2 regions of the Delftia sp. 60 genome follow, and region 2 is predicted to be linked to the other one. Evidence: riboswitches for the same ligand, from Rfam matches in the RefSeq annotation. Region 2 holds a riboswitch; the other holds the start of a gene.
What was found. A riboswitch is a leader RNA that binds a small molecule or an ion and turns the genes downstream of it on or off. The one in region 2 is predicted to bind cobalamin.
Positions count from the first base shown of each region.

Region 1: linked by a shared signal. The riboswitch ahead of CLV01_RS27375 (TonB-dependent receptor) and the one ahead of CLV01_RS17980 (TonB-dependent receptor) in region 2 are both predicted to bind cobalamin.

Region 1 covers NZ_PEFD01000001.1:6,097,138-6,105,523, reverse strand. The annotation lists gene CLV01_RS27390 (helix-turn-helix transcriptional regulator) at 1-466, opposite strand, end outside; gene CLV01_RS27385 (YbaK/prolyl-tRNA synthetase associated domain-containing protein) at 533-1,024, shown strand; gene CLV01_RS27380 (CHAD domain-containing protein) at 1,094-1,975, shown strand; cobalamin riboswitch at 2,014-2,294, shown strand; gene CLV01_RS27375 (TonB-dependent receptor) at 2,424-4,664, shown strand; gene CLV01_RS27370 (ABC transporter substrate-binding protein) at 4,675-5,616, shown strand; gene CLV01_RS27365 (FecCD family ABC transporter permease) at 5,613-6,635, shown strand; gene CLV01_RS27360 (ABC transporter ATP-binding protein) at 6,751-7,398, shown strand; gene CLV01_RS27355 (LLM class flavin-dependent oxidoreductase) at 7,403-8,386, shown strand, end outside.
Region 2 covers NZ_PEFD01000001.1:3,960,285-3,968,670, forward strand. The annotation lists gene CLV01_RS17955 (zinc-ribbon domain containing protein) at 1-245, opposite strand, end outside; gene CLV01_RS17960 ((2Fe-2S) ferredoxin domain-containing protein) at 283-1,062, opposite strand; gene CLV01_RS17965 (ABC transporter ATP-binding protein) at 1,049-1,837, opposite strand; gene CLV01_RS17970 (FecCD family ABC transporter permease) at 1,834-2,919, opposite strand; gene CLV01_RS17975 (ABC transporter substrate-binding protein) at 2,906-3,949, opposite strand; gene CLV01_RS17980 (TonB-dependent receptor) at 3,949-6,105, opposite strand; cobalamin riboswitch at 6,227-6,545, opposite strand; gene CLV01_RS17985 (2OG-Fe(II) oxygenase) at 6,558-7,247, opposite strand; gene alkB (DNA oxidative demethylase AlkB) at 7,266-7,916, opposite strand; gene CLV01_RS17995 (2OG-Fe(II) oxygenase) at 7,929-8,386, opposite strand, start outside.

The DNA.
Region 1 (8,386 bases), 2.1 Mb from region 2:
TGCGGGCACGCACCGTGTCGGCGCCTGCGCCGGCGCCCGTGGGGTCCAGCATTTCGCGCGCGGGGGTGTCGCCGCTGACGGCGGCAAAGCGGTTGAGCATGCCCTGGAAGCCCTGGAACATCGTCAGGTCCACATTCATGCACAGCGCGGCGATGTAGCGGCCCTCGGAGTCGCGGATGCCGATGGACGTGCTCTTGGCCTGGCGGCCATCGGCGAACTGGTTGGGGTAGTTGGCGATGACCTGCTCGTAGCCGGGGTCGAGGATGCGGGCCAGGCCCAGCTCCGTCGCGCCCTGGCCCACTTCGCGGCCCGACAGGTTGTTGTGGATGGCCAGCACCGCATGGGACGGGTCGAGCAGGTCATGCACCACCACCTCGCAGAACGGGGCAAAGGTCTGGCCCAGGCCTTCGGCGATCTGGGCCAACTGGTCCAGAAGCTGGCGCTGTTCAGGGGTTCGTTGGGTCATATTGGACATTTTGTTTTGAATTGGACAAAATGTCAAAATCCAGACGACTTCTCTGCGCTTTCCACCATGTTCGACACCCTTGTAGACCTGCTGCAATCCCAGGGCGCGCGTTTTCGCGTGCTGGAACATCCGGCCGAAGGCCGCTCCGACCTGGTCGCCGAAATCCGGGGCACCGCCCCCGGCCAGGGCGCCAAGGCCATGCTCTGCAAGAGCCGCGATGCGGCCGGTGCGGGCGATCCCCAGCTGTTCCTGGCCGTGCTGCCCGGCGACCGCAAGCTGGACTTCAAGCGCCTGGCCCAGGCCGTGGGCGTGCGCAAGGCCACGCTGGCCTCGCCCGAGGAGGCCCAGGCCGCCACGGGCTGCGTGATGGGATCGGTGCCGCCGTTCTCCTTCAACCCGCAGGTGCGCCTGGTGGTGGACCCGGCCCTGGTCGAGCGCTTTGGCGAGATCGCCTTCAACGCGGGCCGGCTGGACCGCTCCATCGTGCTGGACTCGGCCGACTATGTGCGCATTGCCCGGCCCGCGCTGCACAGCCTGAGCGGGGAGGGCGCCGATTGACCATGGATTGACCCTGGCGCGGGGCTGCGCCCACAATCGTCGGCAACGTACACATCTCCTTGCCTGACCATGTCCACCCCTGCGAAGCAGCACCCTGACCGGCCCGATGCGGCCGGCTTTGTGCGTGCGGCGCTGACTGCTGCCCTGGCCCAGGTGCAGTCGCATCTGGCGGTTTTGGAGGGCGGTGGCAGCGATGCCGAGACCATCCACCAGCTGCGCGTGGCCTTGCGGCGCCTGCGCACCGTGCTGCGTGAGTGCGCAGGGCTGGCGCCTGGCATGCGCGCCGAATGGGATGAACCCCTGGCCCAGGCCTTTGCGCAGCTGGGCATGCTGCGCGATGCCGATACGTTGGCCGATGTGGTGCGCCCGCTGCTGCAGGCCGCCCATGCGCCCCTGTGCGAGTGGCAGGCGCCGCAGGCCGTGCAGGCGGATGCAGCCGCTGCCGTGCGCGAGCCGCCATTCCTGCACGCGCTGGCCGAGATCCAGGCGCTGGCGCAGGCGCCGCAGGCAGAGCCATCGGCCCGTTTTGCCCACCTGTCCGCCGCAGGCACGCGCAAGTACCTGGCACGGCGGCTGGCGCGCCTGCACCGCCAGGTGCTGCGCGACGGCCTGCACTTCGACCGCCTGCCGCTGGCGCAGCAGCACCGCGTGCGCAAGCGGCTCAAGCGCCTGCGCTACCTGGCGGACTTTGCCCGGGAATTCGCGCCCGGAATGTGGCCCGGCAAAAAGGGCCGGTGCTTTGCCGAGGCGCTGGTGCCCGCCCAGGACGCGCTGGGCCTGCACAACGACATGGCCGTGGCGGCCGAGCATTTTCGTGACGAGGCCGCCACGGATCCGCGCGCCTGGTTCGCCGCCGGCTACCTGCAGGCCCGCCTGGCCACCAGCGCGCGCAGCAGCCGCCGCGCGCTGCGGGCGCTGGCCCGGGTGCCGGGCTTCTGGGCTGGGCGATAATCCGCCGCTGGCGCACCGCCGCAGCCCCTGGGCCGTGGCGGTGCGCTGTTGCTGAAGGTGCCCCATGCCGTTCACCGGCCAGGGGTTCAACGGGAAGCAGGTGCGCGATGCCATCGAGGTGGCCGCTCGCAATGCCTGCGCTGCCCCCGCAACGGTCAGCGGAATACAACTCCCCACGCGGACGCCCCACAAACCACGCGCCGCAAGCCACTGTGTCCTTCTCGGGCATGGGAAGGCGGGGATGCCTGCCGCAGCGCGCCCACCCTGCGCGCCGCAGCGTTCCGCAAGCCCGGATACCGGCCTTCTGCATTGCTTTCGGACGCCGCGGGAGTGCGCCTGTCCGGTCCGGCCCCAGCCTGCGCTGCCGTGGCCGGCTCCGGCGTGCGCGCTGTGCGGCGTGGTTCAGACGATAGGCCCCGCGGGTGAGTGGGGCAGTTGGGTTCAACGCATGCGCTTCGCTTCCTCGGCCGCCGATTCCTCCGGCCTTCTCTCTGTTCTCCCTCTTGTCTCCAGCCTGCGGCCCGTAGCGGCCGCCGTCCTGCTGGCCAGCTGCGCTGCAGCGGCCGGCGCCGCGCAGGAGCCGGCCTCGGGCCGATCCACGGACTCCGCCGACGATGCGCTGGACGCCGTCTTCGTGACCGCCACCGCGCGGCCCGAGGTGCGCAGCCGCATCGCGGGCACCACGCAGACCATCGACCGCGAGGCCATAGAGCGCTCCAGCGCGCGCTCGGTCACCGACCTGCTGGCCGAGAACGCCGTGGGCTTTCTCAGCGAATGGACGGCGGCCCAGACCTCGATGAACCTGCGCGGCGCCTCCACCGACGGCCAGGGGCGCGACTTCCGCAGCCAGGTGCTGGTGCTGGTCAACGGCCGGCGCGCGGGCACGGCCAACCTGTCCAAGCTCAGCCCCTCGGATGTGGAGCGCATCGAGATCGTGCGCGGCCCGTCCTCTGTGATCTATGGCAGCCAGGCCATGGGCGGGGTGGTCAACATCATCATGAAAACCGGGGCGACGGCGCCCGGCACGCGTGCCCAGGTTCAGGCCGGTTCATGGGACCTGTGGCGCACCGATGCGCAGACGGCCGGCGCCAATGACCGCTTCGACTGGTACTTCGGCGTGAGCGCAGGCGGGCGCGGCGACTACGAGTCGGGCGACGGCGGCACGCGCATGGAGAACACGGGCTGGAAGCGGCGCGGCGCCAGCGGCGCCCTGGGCTGGCAGCTGCACGAGCTGCACCGCGTGGAGCTGCAGCTGCGCACGGACGGCATCTACAACGCGGGCTTTCGCGGATCGGGCGCCAACATCTACAGCCGCGACAACCGCAGCAACCGCTCGCTGGACCTGACCTACGAAGGTGCACTGCCCGGCCAGCGCCTGAGCTGGACGACCCACCTCTACAGCCTGGTCGATACCGATGAGTTCAACTGGGCATCGCCCGTGATCCGCTCGGGCAACAGCGCGGTGCCCGGCACGGCGCGCGACTACAACCACCGCCAGCTGGACGCCACGGGCCTGCGCTTTCAGCCGCGCCTGCGTGTCAGCCAGACCAATGACCTGCTGATGGGCTTTGACTGGGAGCGCAGCAAGCTGCGCTCCGATCGCCTGCGCGTGGCCATGCCGGGCGGCCCGGCGGGCCAGGTCGCGCCCTACGACAACAACCAGACCGAGCAGGTGCACGCGCTGTACTTCGAGGACGCGCAGACCCTGTTCGACGACCGCCTGACCCTGCGTGCCGGCCTGCGCAAGACCTGGGGCACGACGCGTTTCGACGAGACGCCCAACCTGGCCCTGGCCCAGGCCAGCACGCGCGACTACGACAACCACACCTGGTCGGCCGGCGCCACCTGGAAGGCCACGGACCGGCTCACGCTGCGCGCTGCGGCCTCCACGGGTTTCCGCGCGCCCACGGCCACGGAGCTGGCTTCGGACTTCACGGCCGTCGGCGGTGGCCGCACCTTCGGCAACCCCAACCTCAAGCCCGAGACCAGCCGCCAGATCGAGGTCGGCGCCGCGCTGCAGCAGCCCGGCTGGCGCGTGGATGCGGCCCTGTTCCAGAACACCATCAGCGACCGCATCATCACCGTCTCGCGCGGGGCCACGACCAATACCTCGGACTACGCCAACAACGCGGCCGACATCGTGGCGCGCGGCCTGGAAATGCAGGCCGACATGGACCTGGCGCGGGCGCTGAACCTGACGGGCCACCAGCTCAAGGCCTGGGCTGGCGGCTACTACCACTTCAGCATGCGGGACAAGGGATCGCCAGCGTCGGCCAATACCGACAAGGTGCAGCGCATGTACCGCTATGAGGCCTCGGCCGGCGTGCGCTACGGCCAGGGCAGCGGGCGGCTGCAGGGCGACTGGAGCCTGCAGCTGTCCACGCTGCTGCGCGGTCCCATGTGGTACGACACGGAAGAGGCGCTGCTCATCCCGCAGGGCGAGCCCAGCAGCACCTTCATCCACCGCAAGGGCGCCTTCACCATCTGGAACCTGCGTGCCGACTACCGCGTGTCGCGCGGCGTCAAGCTGTTCGCAGCCGTTAACAACCTGTTCGACCTGAACCGCCATCCCATCTTCATCGCGCTGGACCGCGCGCCCTGCATCGCCAACCCGGCGTACCAGAACGGCGGCTGCGGAACGTCGATGGCCGGGCGCGAACTCATGGTCGGCCTCCAGGCAGAGTTTTGAGGACCATGGCATGAGGCAATCCAGCACCACGCGCCGCCAGTTGTTGCGCCAGGGCGCGGCGGCGGCCCTGGCCTGCGGCCTGCCCGCGGCCTGGGCCGACACCGTCGCTGCAGGCGGTCCGGTGGTGCTGCAGGATGCGCTGGGCCGGCGCGTGGAGATTGCCGCGCCGCCGCAGCGCATCGTCTCCATCTTTGCCTCCAATACCGAGCTGGTGGCCGCGCTGGGCCTGCTGGACCGCGTGGTGGGCGTGGAGGATTTCACGCGCTTTCCACCGGGCGTGGAGCGCATTCCCAAGGTGGGCGGGCGGCTGGGGTTCTCGGTGGACGCCGTGGTGGCACGCCAGCCGGACCTGGTCATCGTCACGCCCGCGCGCCAGGCGGCGCACCAGCTGGTCGATCCCATGGAGCGCATCGGCGTGCCGGTGATGGTGCTGCTCAGCCGCTCGCTGGCCGAGGTGATGGACAACCTGCGCCTGGTGGCCCGCGCCACGGGCGTGCAGGCGCGCGGCCAGGCGCTGGCCCTGGCGCAGGAAGCGCGGCTGCTGCGCGTGGACCGGCAGGTGGCCGGCCAGCCCCGGCCGCGCGCTCTCATGGTCACGGGCCGGCTGGGCAACGGCATGCTGCTGGCGGCACGCCCTGGCACCTATACCGGCGAGGCCATGGTGCGCGCGGGCGCCGCGTTCGCGCTGGACGGCCTGGGCACCGTGCCCCAGGTCTCGCCCGAAGCCGTGCTGGCCGCCGACCCCGACGTGCTGCTGTTCGCAGGCACGCAGGAGGCCATGCAGGACCTGATCGGCCAGCGCGGCTGGCGCGACCTGCGTGCCGTGCGCGGCGGCCGGGCCACCACGGTGGCGCGCGCCGAGTTCCTGATTCCCGGGCCGCGCACCTTTGGCGGCGTGGAAAAGCTCTCGCGCTGGCTGCACCCTGCGGCCTGGGCCGGGGAGGCCGCATGAATTCCCTTTCACATCCACCTGCGTGGCGCCCCTGGGCCGGTGCGGTCCTGCTGCTGCTGGCCAGCTTGCTGATCGCCGCCTGCGCAGGCCACCAGTGGGCCAGCCCGGCCGACCTGCTGGCCGCGCTGGGCGGCGAAGACAGCCTGCGCAGCCGGCTGCTGCTGCAGTGGCGCGTGCCGCGCGTGCTGGCAGCCGCCCTGGTGGGCGCGCTGCTGGGCCTGTCGGGCGCCATCTTCCAGGGCGTGTTCCGCAATCCGCTGGCCGAGCCCTATCTGCTGGGCGCCTCGGGCGGCGCGGCGCTGGGGGCGACTGTCGCCCTGCTGGTTCCCATGCATCTATTGTTCGGCCTGCCCCAGGCCTGGACGCTGCCCGTGCTGGCCTTTGCGGGCGCCTGGGGTTCGACCATGCTGGTGCTGGCCGTCTCGCGCGTGGCCGGTGCCACCGATGCGGCCGGCATGCTGCTGGCCGGCGTGGCGCTGGCGGCCGTGCTGGGCGCGCTGCGCTCGTTCCTGATGCTGGCGCTGTCCGATGAGACGGTGAGCCTGCAGGTGGTGCTCAGCTGGGTGCTGGGCGGCATACAGACGCCGTCCTGGAGCGGCCTGGGCCTGCTGGCCGGTGCCTCCCTGGCCTGCCTGGCCGGGGCCATGGCGCTGGCGCGCGGGCTGGACCTGCTGGGCCTGGGTGCCGATGCGGCCCAGGGCTTCGGCCTGGACGTGGCGCGCTTCACGCCGCTGGCCGTGCTGGCCGGCTCGCTGGTGGTGGCCGTGGCCGTGGCCTATGGCGGGCTGGTGGCCTTCGTGGGCCTGGCTGCGCCGCACATCGCGCGCTGGATGGCGGGACCGCTGCACCGCGCGGCCCTGCCGGCGTCGGCGCTCACGGGCGCCATCATCGTCACGCTGGCCGATGCCATTGCGCGCAGCGTGCTGCCGCCGGCCGAGATCCCGCTGGGCCTGGTCACGGCCGTGGCCGGCGGGCCCTTTTTCATCGTGCTGCTGGCGCGCAGGCTGAGGTCCGCATGAACGATCAAGCCATGGACGACGCCGTGCCACGCCTGCAAGCCCGGTCCCTCACGCTGCGCCATCGTGGCCGCAGCGTGCTGGACGCCGTCTCGCTGCAGCTGCCCCCTGCGGCGCCGTGGCCCTGGTGGGGCCCAATGGCGCGGGCAAGTCCAGCCTGCTGTCCCTGCTGGCGGGGCTGCAGGCGCCTGCATCCGGCAGCGTGCTGCTGGACGGGCAAGACATTGCAACCCTGCCCGTGGCCGAGCGCGCACGCCGCGTGGGCTACATGCCGCAGCGCTTTGCGCCGCACTGGGACCTGACGCTGGCCGAGCTCATGCACATGCGGCTGGCGGGCCGGGGTGATGTCGAGGCGGCCATTGCAGGCGCCGGGCTGCAGGATTTCACGCGCAGGCGCTGGTCCACGCTGTCGGGCGGCGAGCAGGCGCGTGCCCTGCTGGCCACCGTGCTGGCCATCGACCCGCCCGTGCTGCTGGCCGACGAGCCCGGCGCCGCGCTGGACGTGCGCCACCGCCTGGCCCTGGTGCAGGCGCTGGCGCAGCGCGGGCGCGAGCGGCTGGTGCTGGTGGTCATGCATGACCTGGACCTGGCGCTGGCGCACTTCGGGCGCGTCATCGTGCTGGACCAGGGGCGCATTGCGCTCGATGGAGCCCCTGCCGAGCTGCTGCATGCGCCGGGGCTGGATGCCGTGTTCGGCGTGGATTTCGAGCGCATCGACGCACCTCCGCAAACCTTGCTGCGCGCGCGGCTGAAACAGGAGAACTGACCCCATGCGCATCGATCTGGCCGGCTGGACGCGCGACGCCACGCGCGGCGACCACCGTGCATTCCTGGCGCTGTTCGAGCGCGCCGAGCGCCTGGGTTTCCAGGGCGTGTGGTTCAACGAATTCCGCGTGCCCGATACCGCCTGGCCCTATCCCTCGCCCCTGTTGCTGGCCGCCGCCGTGCTGGCGCGCACCGAGCGGCTGCGCGTGGGCACCTCGGTGCTGGTGCTGCCGCTGCACCATCCGCTGATGCTGGCCGAGGAGATTGCCCAGCTGGACCTGCAAAGCGCCGGCCGCATCGACGTGGGCGTGGGCCGGGGCACGGAGCCGGCCGCGCTGCGCGCCCTGCAGATCGATGCGGACTGCACGCGCGAACGCTTCGAGCAGTCCTGCCGCATCCTGGTGGAGGCGCTGTCCGGCAGGCCCATCGCAGCGGGGCAGGGGCCGTGGCGCTTCGAGGACCGGCCCGCCCTGCCTTCGACCGTGCAGCGTCCGCATCCTCCCTTGTATGTGGCCGGCTCCACGGCTGAGACCCTGGGCTTTGCCTTCGATCAGAATCTGCCCCTGCTGCTGAGCCTGGAGCCGCCCGAAGGCACGCAGCTGGAGCGCCTGGAGGCCGCTGCACGAGAGCGCGGGCGCGATGCCGCCGCGCTGCGTGCGCGCTCATCGCTGGCGCGCTATGTCTGCATCGGTGCCGATGAGGCCGCCGTGCAGGCCCAGCTGGCCACGCTGTGGCCGCAGCTGTACCAGCGGCGCGTGTACTTTGCGGGCAAGCGCGGCGTGCCGGCCGACCAGGTGCTGCCCATCGATGTGCCGCGCGTGCTGGCCGAGCAATTCATCCATGGCACGCCCGAACAGTGCCATGCGCAGATCACCGCCTTGCGCGAGCGCACGGGCATTGGCCAGCTGCGCTGCGTCTTCAACGCCAACGGCCTGTGGAGCGATGCCCAGGCCCTCGCCGGCATGGAACTGTTTGCGCAGGAGGTTCTC
Region 2 (8,386 bases):
AAGATGAAGGGGCGGTCACAGCCTCTGCAATGCTTGAGGATGTCGACGTAGCAATAGCGGGGGAAGACGTTGTAATTTTGCTTGGTGGTATCAGCGATGAGGGCTGATTCCGGGAAAAAGCGTTCACTGCCATAGCTCCAATGAGCGCGGGCAAAGACCGCATTGGGCAGGCTGACGCCTGAGTGCATCGGCTTCGAGCCATATAGGGGATGGGCAACGATATCGTCGGGCAGATCAAGCGTCATCGGATTTGATCAGGGGAATGCTTGGCGAAATATGGTCTCACGAGTCCGAGAAAAGCTCCACAGGCCCGTGCACGTGGTGCTCCGCACAAACCTGCCGCGAGAGCACATGGGCCTCCACCACCTGGGCCGCATTCCCGACTGTCAGCCGCCCGTACCAGACGCCGTCCGGATAAACGATGGCCAGCGGGCCATGGTTGCAGGGGTACTGGCAGCTGGTCTGCAGCAGGCGCAGCCTGGCACGCAGTTCGCTGCTGGCCTGCACGGCCTCGCCCAGGCTTTGCCAGACGGCCACGGCGCCCAGGGCGGTGCAGCGCGGCCCCGTGCAGACCAGGGCGTGGTGCTGGTGGTCCGGCACCTGGGACCAGGCCTGGGGATCGTGCTGCCATTGGTCGCCAGCGGTCTCGGCAATGTCTGGGGCCTGAAGGGCCTGGGCCATCTGAGACAGCAGCAGCGCGGGCATGGTCGCAGCACCCAGCAGATGGTCGGCAAACCGCACCTGCACGGTCTGGTCCGGCAGTTGCGAGCGCCAGCGCATGGCCAGCTTGTGCAGCCAGCGCAGCAGGGCAGGCTCTTCGGGCGCGAACAGGGGCAGCACGACGATGGAGCGTGCCGGCAGGCATTGCTGCAGCGCCTCGGGCAGCGAGGGTGCGGCCTTGTCCACGAAGGATGTGACGACCTTGCAGGCCGGCTCCAGCGTCTGGCGCAAGGCATCGGCCAGTTCGATCAGGCTTTGGCGCGATGCTGCGCCCGTGCCGCCGCGGCCCAGCACGATCACGGCGTCGGGCCCGGGCGGGATGGATGTTTCAGAGGAGTTCATCGGGAATGAAGCTGATGCGCAGCCGGCCGGTGGCGGCATGGATGTCCACCTCGGCAGCCACGCCGTAGACCTGGCCGATGGTGGCCGGGGTCAGTACCTGGGCCGGTGTGCCATGGGCAACGATGCGGCCTTGTTCCATGAGATAGAGACGGTCGCAGTAGTAGGCGGCGATGTTGAGGTCGTGCAGGGCGACGATGCTGCTGATCTGCAGGCGCCGTACCAGTGACATCAACTCCAGCTGATGGCGTATGTCCAGGTGGTTGGTGGGCTCGTCCAGCAGCATCAGCCGTGGCTGCTGGGCCAGCGCGCGGGCCACGAGCACGCGCTGCTTCTCGCCGCCGGACAGGCTGGAGAAACGCCGCTCCTCCAGCGCCAGGGCATTCACCTGGGCCAGCGCCTGCCGCATGCAGGCGAGGTCCTCGGCGCTGTCGCCCGCCCAGGGGGACTGGTGGGGGATGCGGCCCATCATCACCGCCTCGCGCACGGTGAAGTCAAAGCTCTGCGGCGCCTCCTGCGCCAGGACCGAGACCTGGGCCGCGAACTCGCGCGCCGTCATGTCCCGGATGTCGCGCTGGTCCAGCAGCACGCAGCCCGCGTCGGGGCGCAGCACGCGGTAGAGCATGCGCAGCAGGGTGGATTTGCCGCTGCCGTTGGGGCCGATGAGCCCCACGCATTCGCCGCTATGCAGGGCGAGGCTGGCCTGGTCCACGATGCGCCGGGCGTCGGCACGCCGGGCATCGGCGCTCCAGCACAGGTCCTGGGCTTGCAGCTTCATGGGCCGCGCCCTCCCTGCACCGGCTGGCGCACCAGCATCCAGACGAAGAAGGGTCCGCCGATCAGCGAGGTGATCACGCCCACGGGCAGTTCCATGGGCGCAAAGGCCGTGCGCGCGACAAGATCCACCAGCACCAGCAGCAGGGCGCCGGCCAGGGCGGCCACGGGCAGCACGCGCCGGTGGTCCGTGCCCACCAGCATGCGCGCGGCGTGCGGCACGATCAGCCCCACAAAGCCGATGGCGCCGCTGACCGCCACCATGGTGCCCGTGAGCAGCGACACCACCAGGAACAGTGCGCGCCGCAGCCGTGCCGTGTCCACGCCGAGCGTGGCGGCGGCCTCGTCACCGGCCAGCAGGGCGTTGAGCGGGCGCGTCTGCAGCCCCAGCCAGAGCATTCCCGCAGCCAGCACGGCAGCGGGAATGCCCAGTTCCTCCCACTGCGTGCCGGCCAGGCTGCCCAGCGTCCAGGTCAGCAGGGCATTGGCCAGGTCGCGCTGGCCCGATGACAGGGTGATCAGGCTGGTCACGCCTGCCAGCACATAGCCGATGGCCACACCACCCAGGATCAGCCGCGTGGCATGAATGCGGCCCTGGGAGCGCGCCAGCAGGTAGACGGCGACGGTGGCCGCCAGCGCCCCTGCAAAGGCCCCGGCCGTGAGGGCGTACATGCCGGCCGAGGCCAGCGCACCGAAGGCCAGCACGGCCACGGCGCCCACCGACGCACCCGAGGACACGCCCAGCAGATAGGGATCGGCCAGCGGATTGCGCACCATGGCCTGCATGATGGTGCCCACCACGGCAAGCCCCGCGCCCACCAGGGCCGCCAGCAGCACACGCGGCATGCGGATCAGCCAGACGATCTGCTGGTGCTGCGGCGTGATGCCCTCCAGCGGCGGCGGCTGCATGCCCAGCACCTGCAGCAGCCGGCTCCAGGCAATGCGCCAGACCGTGCCGGCCGGCATGTCCACGGGCCCCCAGGTGATGGCCAGCGTCATCACCAGCAACAGGGCCGCGAACAGCAGCAGGCACCAGAGGCTGGCGGCGCCCGGGCGCCTGGGCCAGCGGGAGTCAGTTGGTCGCATGGCTGGGCGCCGGCATGCGGTCGGGGTGCAGGGCCTGCGCCAGGGCGCGGGTCCGCGCAATATTGCGCGGGCCGGGCGTGGCCTCGGCATAGGTCATGACGAAAAACCGCTTTTCGCGGACGGCATCGACGCCGGCCAGCTCGGGCTTGGCCAGCAGGAAGTCGATCTTGCCCTGGGCATGGGGCTGGCCGTAGTCGATGATGACGATCCACTGCGGGTTGCGCTGCACCACGTCCTCCCAGTTGCCTGCAGGCCAGTTGCTGGGAATGTCGTCGAAGATGTTGCGCCCGCCCGCTTCCTCGATCATGGCCTGCGGCATGCCGTAGCGGCCCACGGTCACGGGGATGTCCTGGCCGCTGTCGTAGACAAAGACCGAAGGCCGCTGCCGCACGCCCTGCATGCGCTCGCGCAGGTCCTTCAGGTCGCGCTCCAGCCCCTGCGCCAGTTGCTCGGCATGGGCGTCGATGCGGAAGATGCGGCCCAGGTTGCGCAGGTCGGTCAGGCCGTCTTCCAGCGCCACCTGGCTGCGCGGCCCCACGCGGATGCACGATTCGGACAACACATACGAGGCAATGCCGTGGCGCTGCAGCACCTCGGGCGTGATCTGGCCCTGGCGAAAACCGTAGCTCCAGCCTCCGAAGACGAAATCTGCCGAGGCGCCCAGGATGGCCTCCAGGTTCATCTCGCGCTCGGCCAGCCGCGGCACGCGGGCCAGCTGGGCCTGGAAGGCCGGGTCGATCTGCTTGGCCTGCGTGATACCGCTGTAGCCCACCAGCCGGTCGCCCAGCCCCAGGAAGAGAAACATCTCGGTGATGTTCACGTCATGGGTCACGGCGCGCAGCGGTGCGCTGGCGTAGGTCACGGGGCTGCCGCAGACATTGACGGTCACGGCCGCCTGCGGTGCGGCAGCCGGTGCCGGCAGTTCACTGGTGGTGCCGGAATCGCTGCGCGAGCAGCCGGCCAGCAGCAGGGTGGCCGCCAGGGCGCCAGCGCACAGGCCGTGGAGGCTTTTGGAGCGCGCCATGGCCATCAGAACCGGATATGGGCCGCGATCTCGAAGCGGCGGCCTTGCCCGACCAGGAACTGGCTTCCGTAGCTCGATCCCACATAGACCCTGTCGGCCAGGTTGCGGCCGATCAGGCTCAGGGTGGTGCGCGGGTCCACCTGCCAGCTCAGCGCGGCGTCGGCCACGGTGTAAGCGGGCAGGTTCACGGTATTGGCGTTGTTGCCAAAGCGGTCACCCACGTAGCGCAGGCCCAGCGAGGCCTGCCAGGCGCCCACGCGGTAGTGGCCCCAGAGGTTGGCCGTGGTCTTAGCCACGTTCTGCGGACGGTTGCCTGCGCGGTTGCCGCCAGCCTCGATGAGCTTGTCGAACTGGGCGTCCACATAGGACAGATTGCCCTCCACGCGCAGGGCGGGCGTGGCCTGGAAGGTGGCGGTGACCTCGGCCCCGCGCGAGGACTGGCTGCCGCCCTGGATGGAGATGGCCGGCCGGTCCGGGTCGCGCGTGATGATGTTGTCCTTCTTGATGTCGAACACGGCCAGCGTCCACTCGCCGCGCCCGCCAGCCACCTGCTGCTTGATGCCGATCTCGGCCTGGCGGCCCTTGCTCAGCTTGTAAGCCGTGTTGGCCAGGTTCAGCGACACCAGGCTGTTGACGGGATCGTGTCCCGAGCTGATCTGCCCATAGACATGGGTGTTGCGGGCCAGCTCATAGGTCAGGCCCAGGCGCCAGGAGGTGGCGGCCAGCGTCTTGTTGAAATCCGTGCCCCCCACCAGCGAGTGGCTGGCAAAGTCGTAGACATCGCGGCGCAGGCCGGCCATGGCCAGCCAGCGGTTGCTGATGCGCCAGGCATCTTCCAGGTACAGGGCATGCTGGGTCACGCCGGTTTCTGTCTTGGCGGCGGTGAGATCGGGGCTGGCCCAGCTGCCATGCACGGGGTCCCAGGCCGAGACCGTGGACGAGCCGCCATAGGGCGAATTGTTGGACAGCCGCAGGTTGATGCGCGCGGCCTCCCAGCCCATGGCGATCTTGTGCGAGCCCCGGTCCACGTTCAGGCCCAGGCGGTTGCCGGTCTGCTCCAGGTCGTGCAGGATTTCCAGGTAGTCGGAGCGGCCCACGGTCCAGGTGGCGGGGTTGAGCGCGTAGGCCTCGATGTTGCGCCAGTGGCGGTCGGACTTCACGTGGTACAGCTCGTTGCGCACCGTCAGCCAGTCATTGGCCTTCCATTGCACCTTGGCGCGCAGGCGCTCGTCGGCATAGCGCAGCACGCTGTCTTCGGCGTTGTAGTTGCGGTCGCGCAGCGACTCCACCACCTTGCCGTCCAGGCCCGGCGTGCCCCAGTAGCGGCTGGGCTTTTGCACGCTGCGGTCGGCAATCAGGTCGATCTGCAGGTCGCTCGTGGGCTCCAAGCGCAGCGTGCTCATGAACTTGCCGTTGCGCGACTGGTCCAGATCGCGCTCGCCTGCGCTGCGGGCGGTGTAGCTGTCGATGCGGTAGCTGGCATAGGCGCCCAGGGCGCCGGTCACGCCCAGGCCCAGGCGCAGCGTGTCGTCCGTGCCCGCGCCCAGCAGCACCTCGGCCGAGCTGGTGCGGCTGGGCTGCTTGCGGATGGCGTTGACCGTGGCGCCCATGGTGCCGCTGCCATACATCAGCGAGGCCGGTCCACGCAGCACGTCGATGCGCTCGTAGCCCCAGCTGTCACCCGGATAGGCCGTGGTGCCGGCGGCCACGCCCAGCACCATGCCGTCTTCGGCCACGCCCACGGAATTGACACCCGCAAAGCCACGGCTGCTGAAGGCCAGGCCGCCGTTGCCCGGCGTGCTGCTGGCCGTCAGGCCCACGGTGCGCGTGACGGCGTCCACCAGGGCGTAGTCGCCACGCTCCTGCATCTGCTCGGCAGAGACGCCGTCCACGCTGGCCGGCACTTCCTGGTTGGAGACGCCGGTATGGCTGGCAGAGCGCGCAGGCTGGGCCAGTTGCTGGCCGATGCGTTCGGCCTGGCCGGTGACCTGGACCTCGGGCAGGGCGGTTGATGGCGGCGTTGGGGTGGGCGTTTGTGTTTGAGCCTGCGCCGGCAGGCAGATGAAGGCGCAGGCCAGGGCCAGCGGGCTCAGCCGCACGGAAAGGGACTGGGCAGCGCGAGCGCTGGAAACCCTGGAAAAGGAAGAATGCATTTCGAACATCGGTCTTCGACCGTCTGATGCGAAAGCAAGGCACTGCCACCTCTCCAGCCAGCGTGGGAGGAAGGGGCGCAGGACGTTGCCATCCGCACCCCGCAGACAGTCAAGAAAACGCCTGCACAGCAGGCGCGAAACGCAGCAGGCCGGTCTCCGGGCTCACAAGCGGCGCAAGGAAAGGCCTTCCGCCCAGCGCCCCGTCTTCCCAATCCACCCGCGAAAAGCTGCATGTTGCAGACCACGCCATGAACCAGTGACAGCCTGTCATCGCCCCTCCGCAGGGTTGCGGAGACTGGCGGGACAGGCATGGAGCGCCTTGACTTGTTTACCGTTGCGGGGGCAGCCAAGGCCTGTGCCGGCAGCGCAAAAAGCATTTGCTGGCAGTCACCTTGTTCCCGTTTCATCCCCATGGCTGGCATGCGGACACCTGTTGCACGGATGCCTTTGCAGGCGCGGCATTATAGCCAGCGGTCTGTTTGCAGAGCCTTGGGCGCCTGGAGCACGTCGTGCAAAAGCAGCTCCAGACCCAGCCACTCGCCACGGTGAACGCGGCTGATGGCATGCCGCAGATGCACGCGGTAAAAGCCTGCCGCACCGCGCACCGGGCGCGGCCCCGTGGCGATGATGGCCGCATCCCCCAGGCCCAGCGGCAGCACCATGGGGCGCGATTGCATGCGCGGGCGCTGCTCGGTCATCACGAATTCGCCGCCCTCGAAATCCTGGCCCGGCCGGGACAGCAGCAGCACCAGCTGCAGCGGAAACACCGCCGCACCTTCGCTGTATGAACGCAGCGGGGCATGGCCCGCTTGCGGCACGCGCAGCAGATGTGGCTGTGGCTGCGGCTGCGTTTGGCCTGCTTGCCGGCCCTGACGCATGAAATCCTCGAAGCAGCCTGGCAACTCAGGCTGCATGCCCATGTGTTCGCGCCAGCGTTTGGCCAGGGCCAGCAGATGCCCGTACAGCACCGGGCGCCATGCCTGCATGGAGTGCGGCAGGCCAGGCACGGCGGCCGCCTCGCGGGCCAAGGCACGGCTTTCGTCCGCAGTCAGCAGCTGCGGCAGCAGTGCATGGCCTTCGGCATCGAGCTCAGCGGCAATCCGCGCCCAATCCAGGCGGGCGAAGCGATCCTGGCTGTTGAGCCTGTCCATTTCAGACCGTCCAACCATTCAGCCCGCCTTGCGAAAAGTGAGATTGATGCGCCGCCCGCCCAGCAGCGGGTGAGGCTGGTCCTTGAGCGGCAACACGCCGTGGTGACGCAGCCGATCCACCCCGCCCCAGACCACCACGTCGCCATGCTGCAGCGGCACCCTGGCCGTGCTGTCCGCGCGCGCCAATCCTCCAAGCAGAAAAGTGGCCGGCATGCCCAGAGAGACCGAGACAATGGGCGCGCCCAGGTCGCGCTCGTCGCGGTCCTGGTGCAGGGAAAGCCGGGTACCGGGCAGATACTGGTTGATGAGGCAGGCATCGGGCACAAAGCCTTCGAACCCCGCCGCAGCGGCCGCCTCGCCCGCCAGCCGGACAAACACGGCCGGCATGGCGGGCCAGGGCTGGCCGCTGAGTGGGTCGATGGCGCTGTAGCGGTAGCCGCGCCTGTCGCTGGTCCAGCCCAGCGCGCCGCAGTTGGTCATGGCCACCGACATGGTGAAGCCGCCCGGCGTGACCAGATGGCGCAGCGGCGCCCGCGCCGCAATGCCTTCGACCGCCTCCAGCAACTGCGCGGCATGGGGCAGGGCATGGCCGCGCAGCACCACGGATTGGGGGCCTATGGATTCGGCCCCGGTAGGCTGTTCATCGGCGAAAAGATCCAGCGTGCTCATACCGGCCATCCATCAAAGTGCGTCATGAAAGATCAGCCCCACGGTATGGCGATGGCCGCTGTGGATGCGGCTGACCCCATGGCGCATGGCCACGCGGCGGTAGCCGGTGCGCCGCCCGGGCACGGGCCGGTGGCGCACGGCCAGGACCAGCGCATCGCCCTGGTCCAGTGCCATCACATCGGCCCGCTGCCGGTCTCCATCGGCCTGGGTGATGACGAACTCGCCACCCGTGAAGTCCCGCCCGGGCCGCGACAGCAGCAGCACCACCTGCAGCGGAAACACATGCTCTCCATAGACATCCTGGTGCAGGCAGTTGTAGTCGCCCGCACCGTATTGAAGGATGAGCGGCGTGGGCCGCAACTGGCCCTGCGCGTGGCAGCGCGCCAGGAAGTCCTGCAGCCGGTCCGGATAGCGCACCTCCAGCCCCATGCGCTGGTTCCAGAGATTGGCCACCGGCGCCAGGCTCAGAT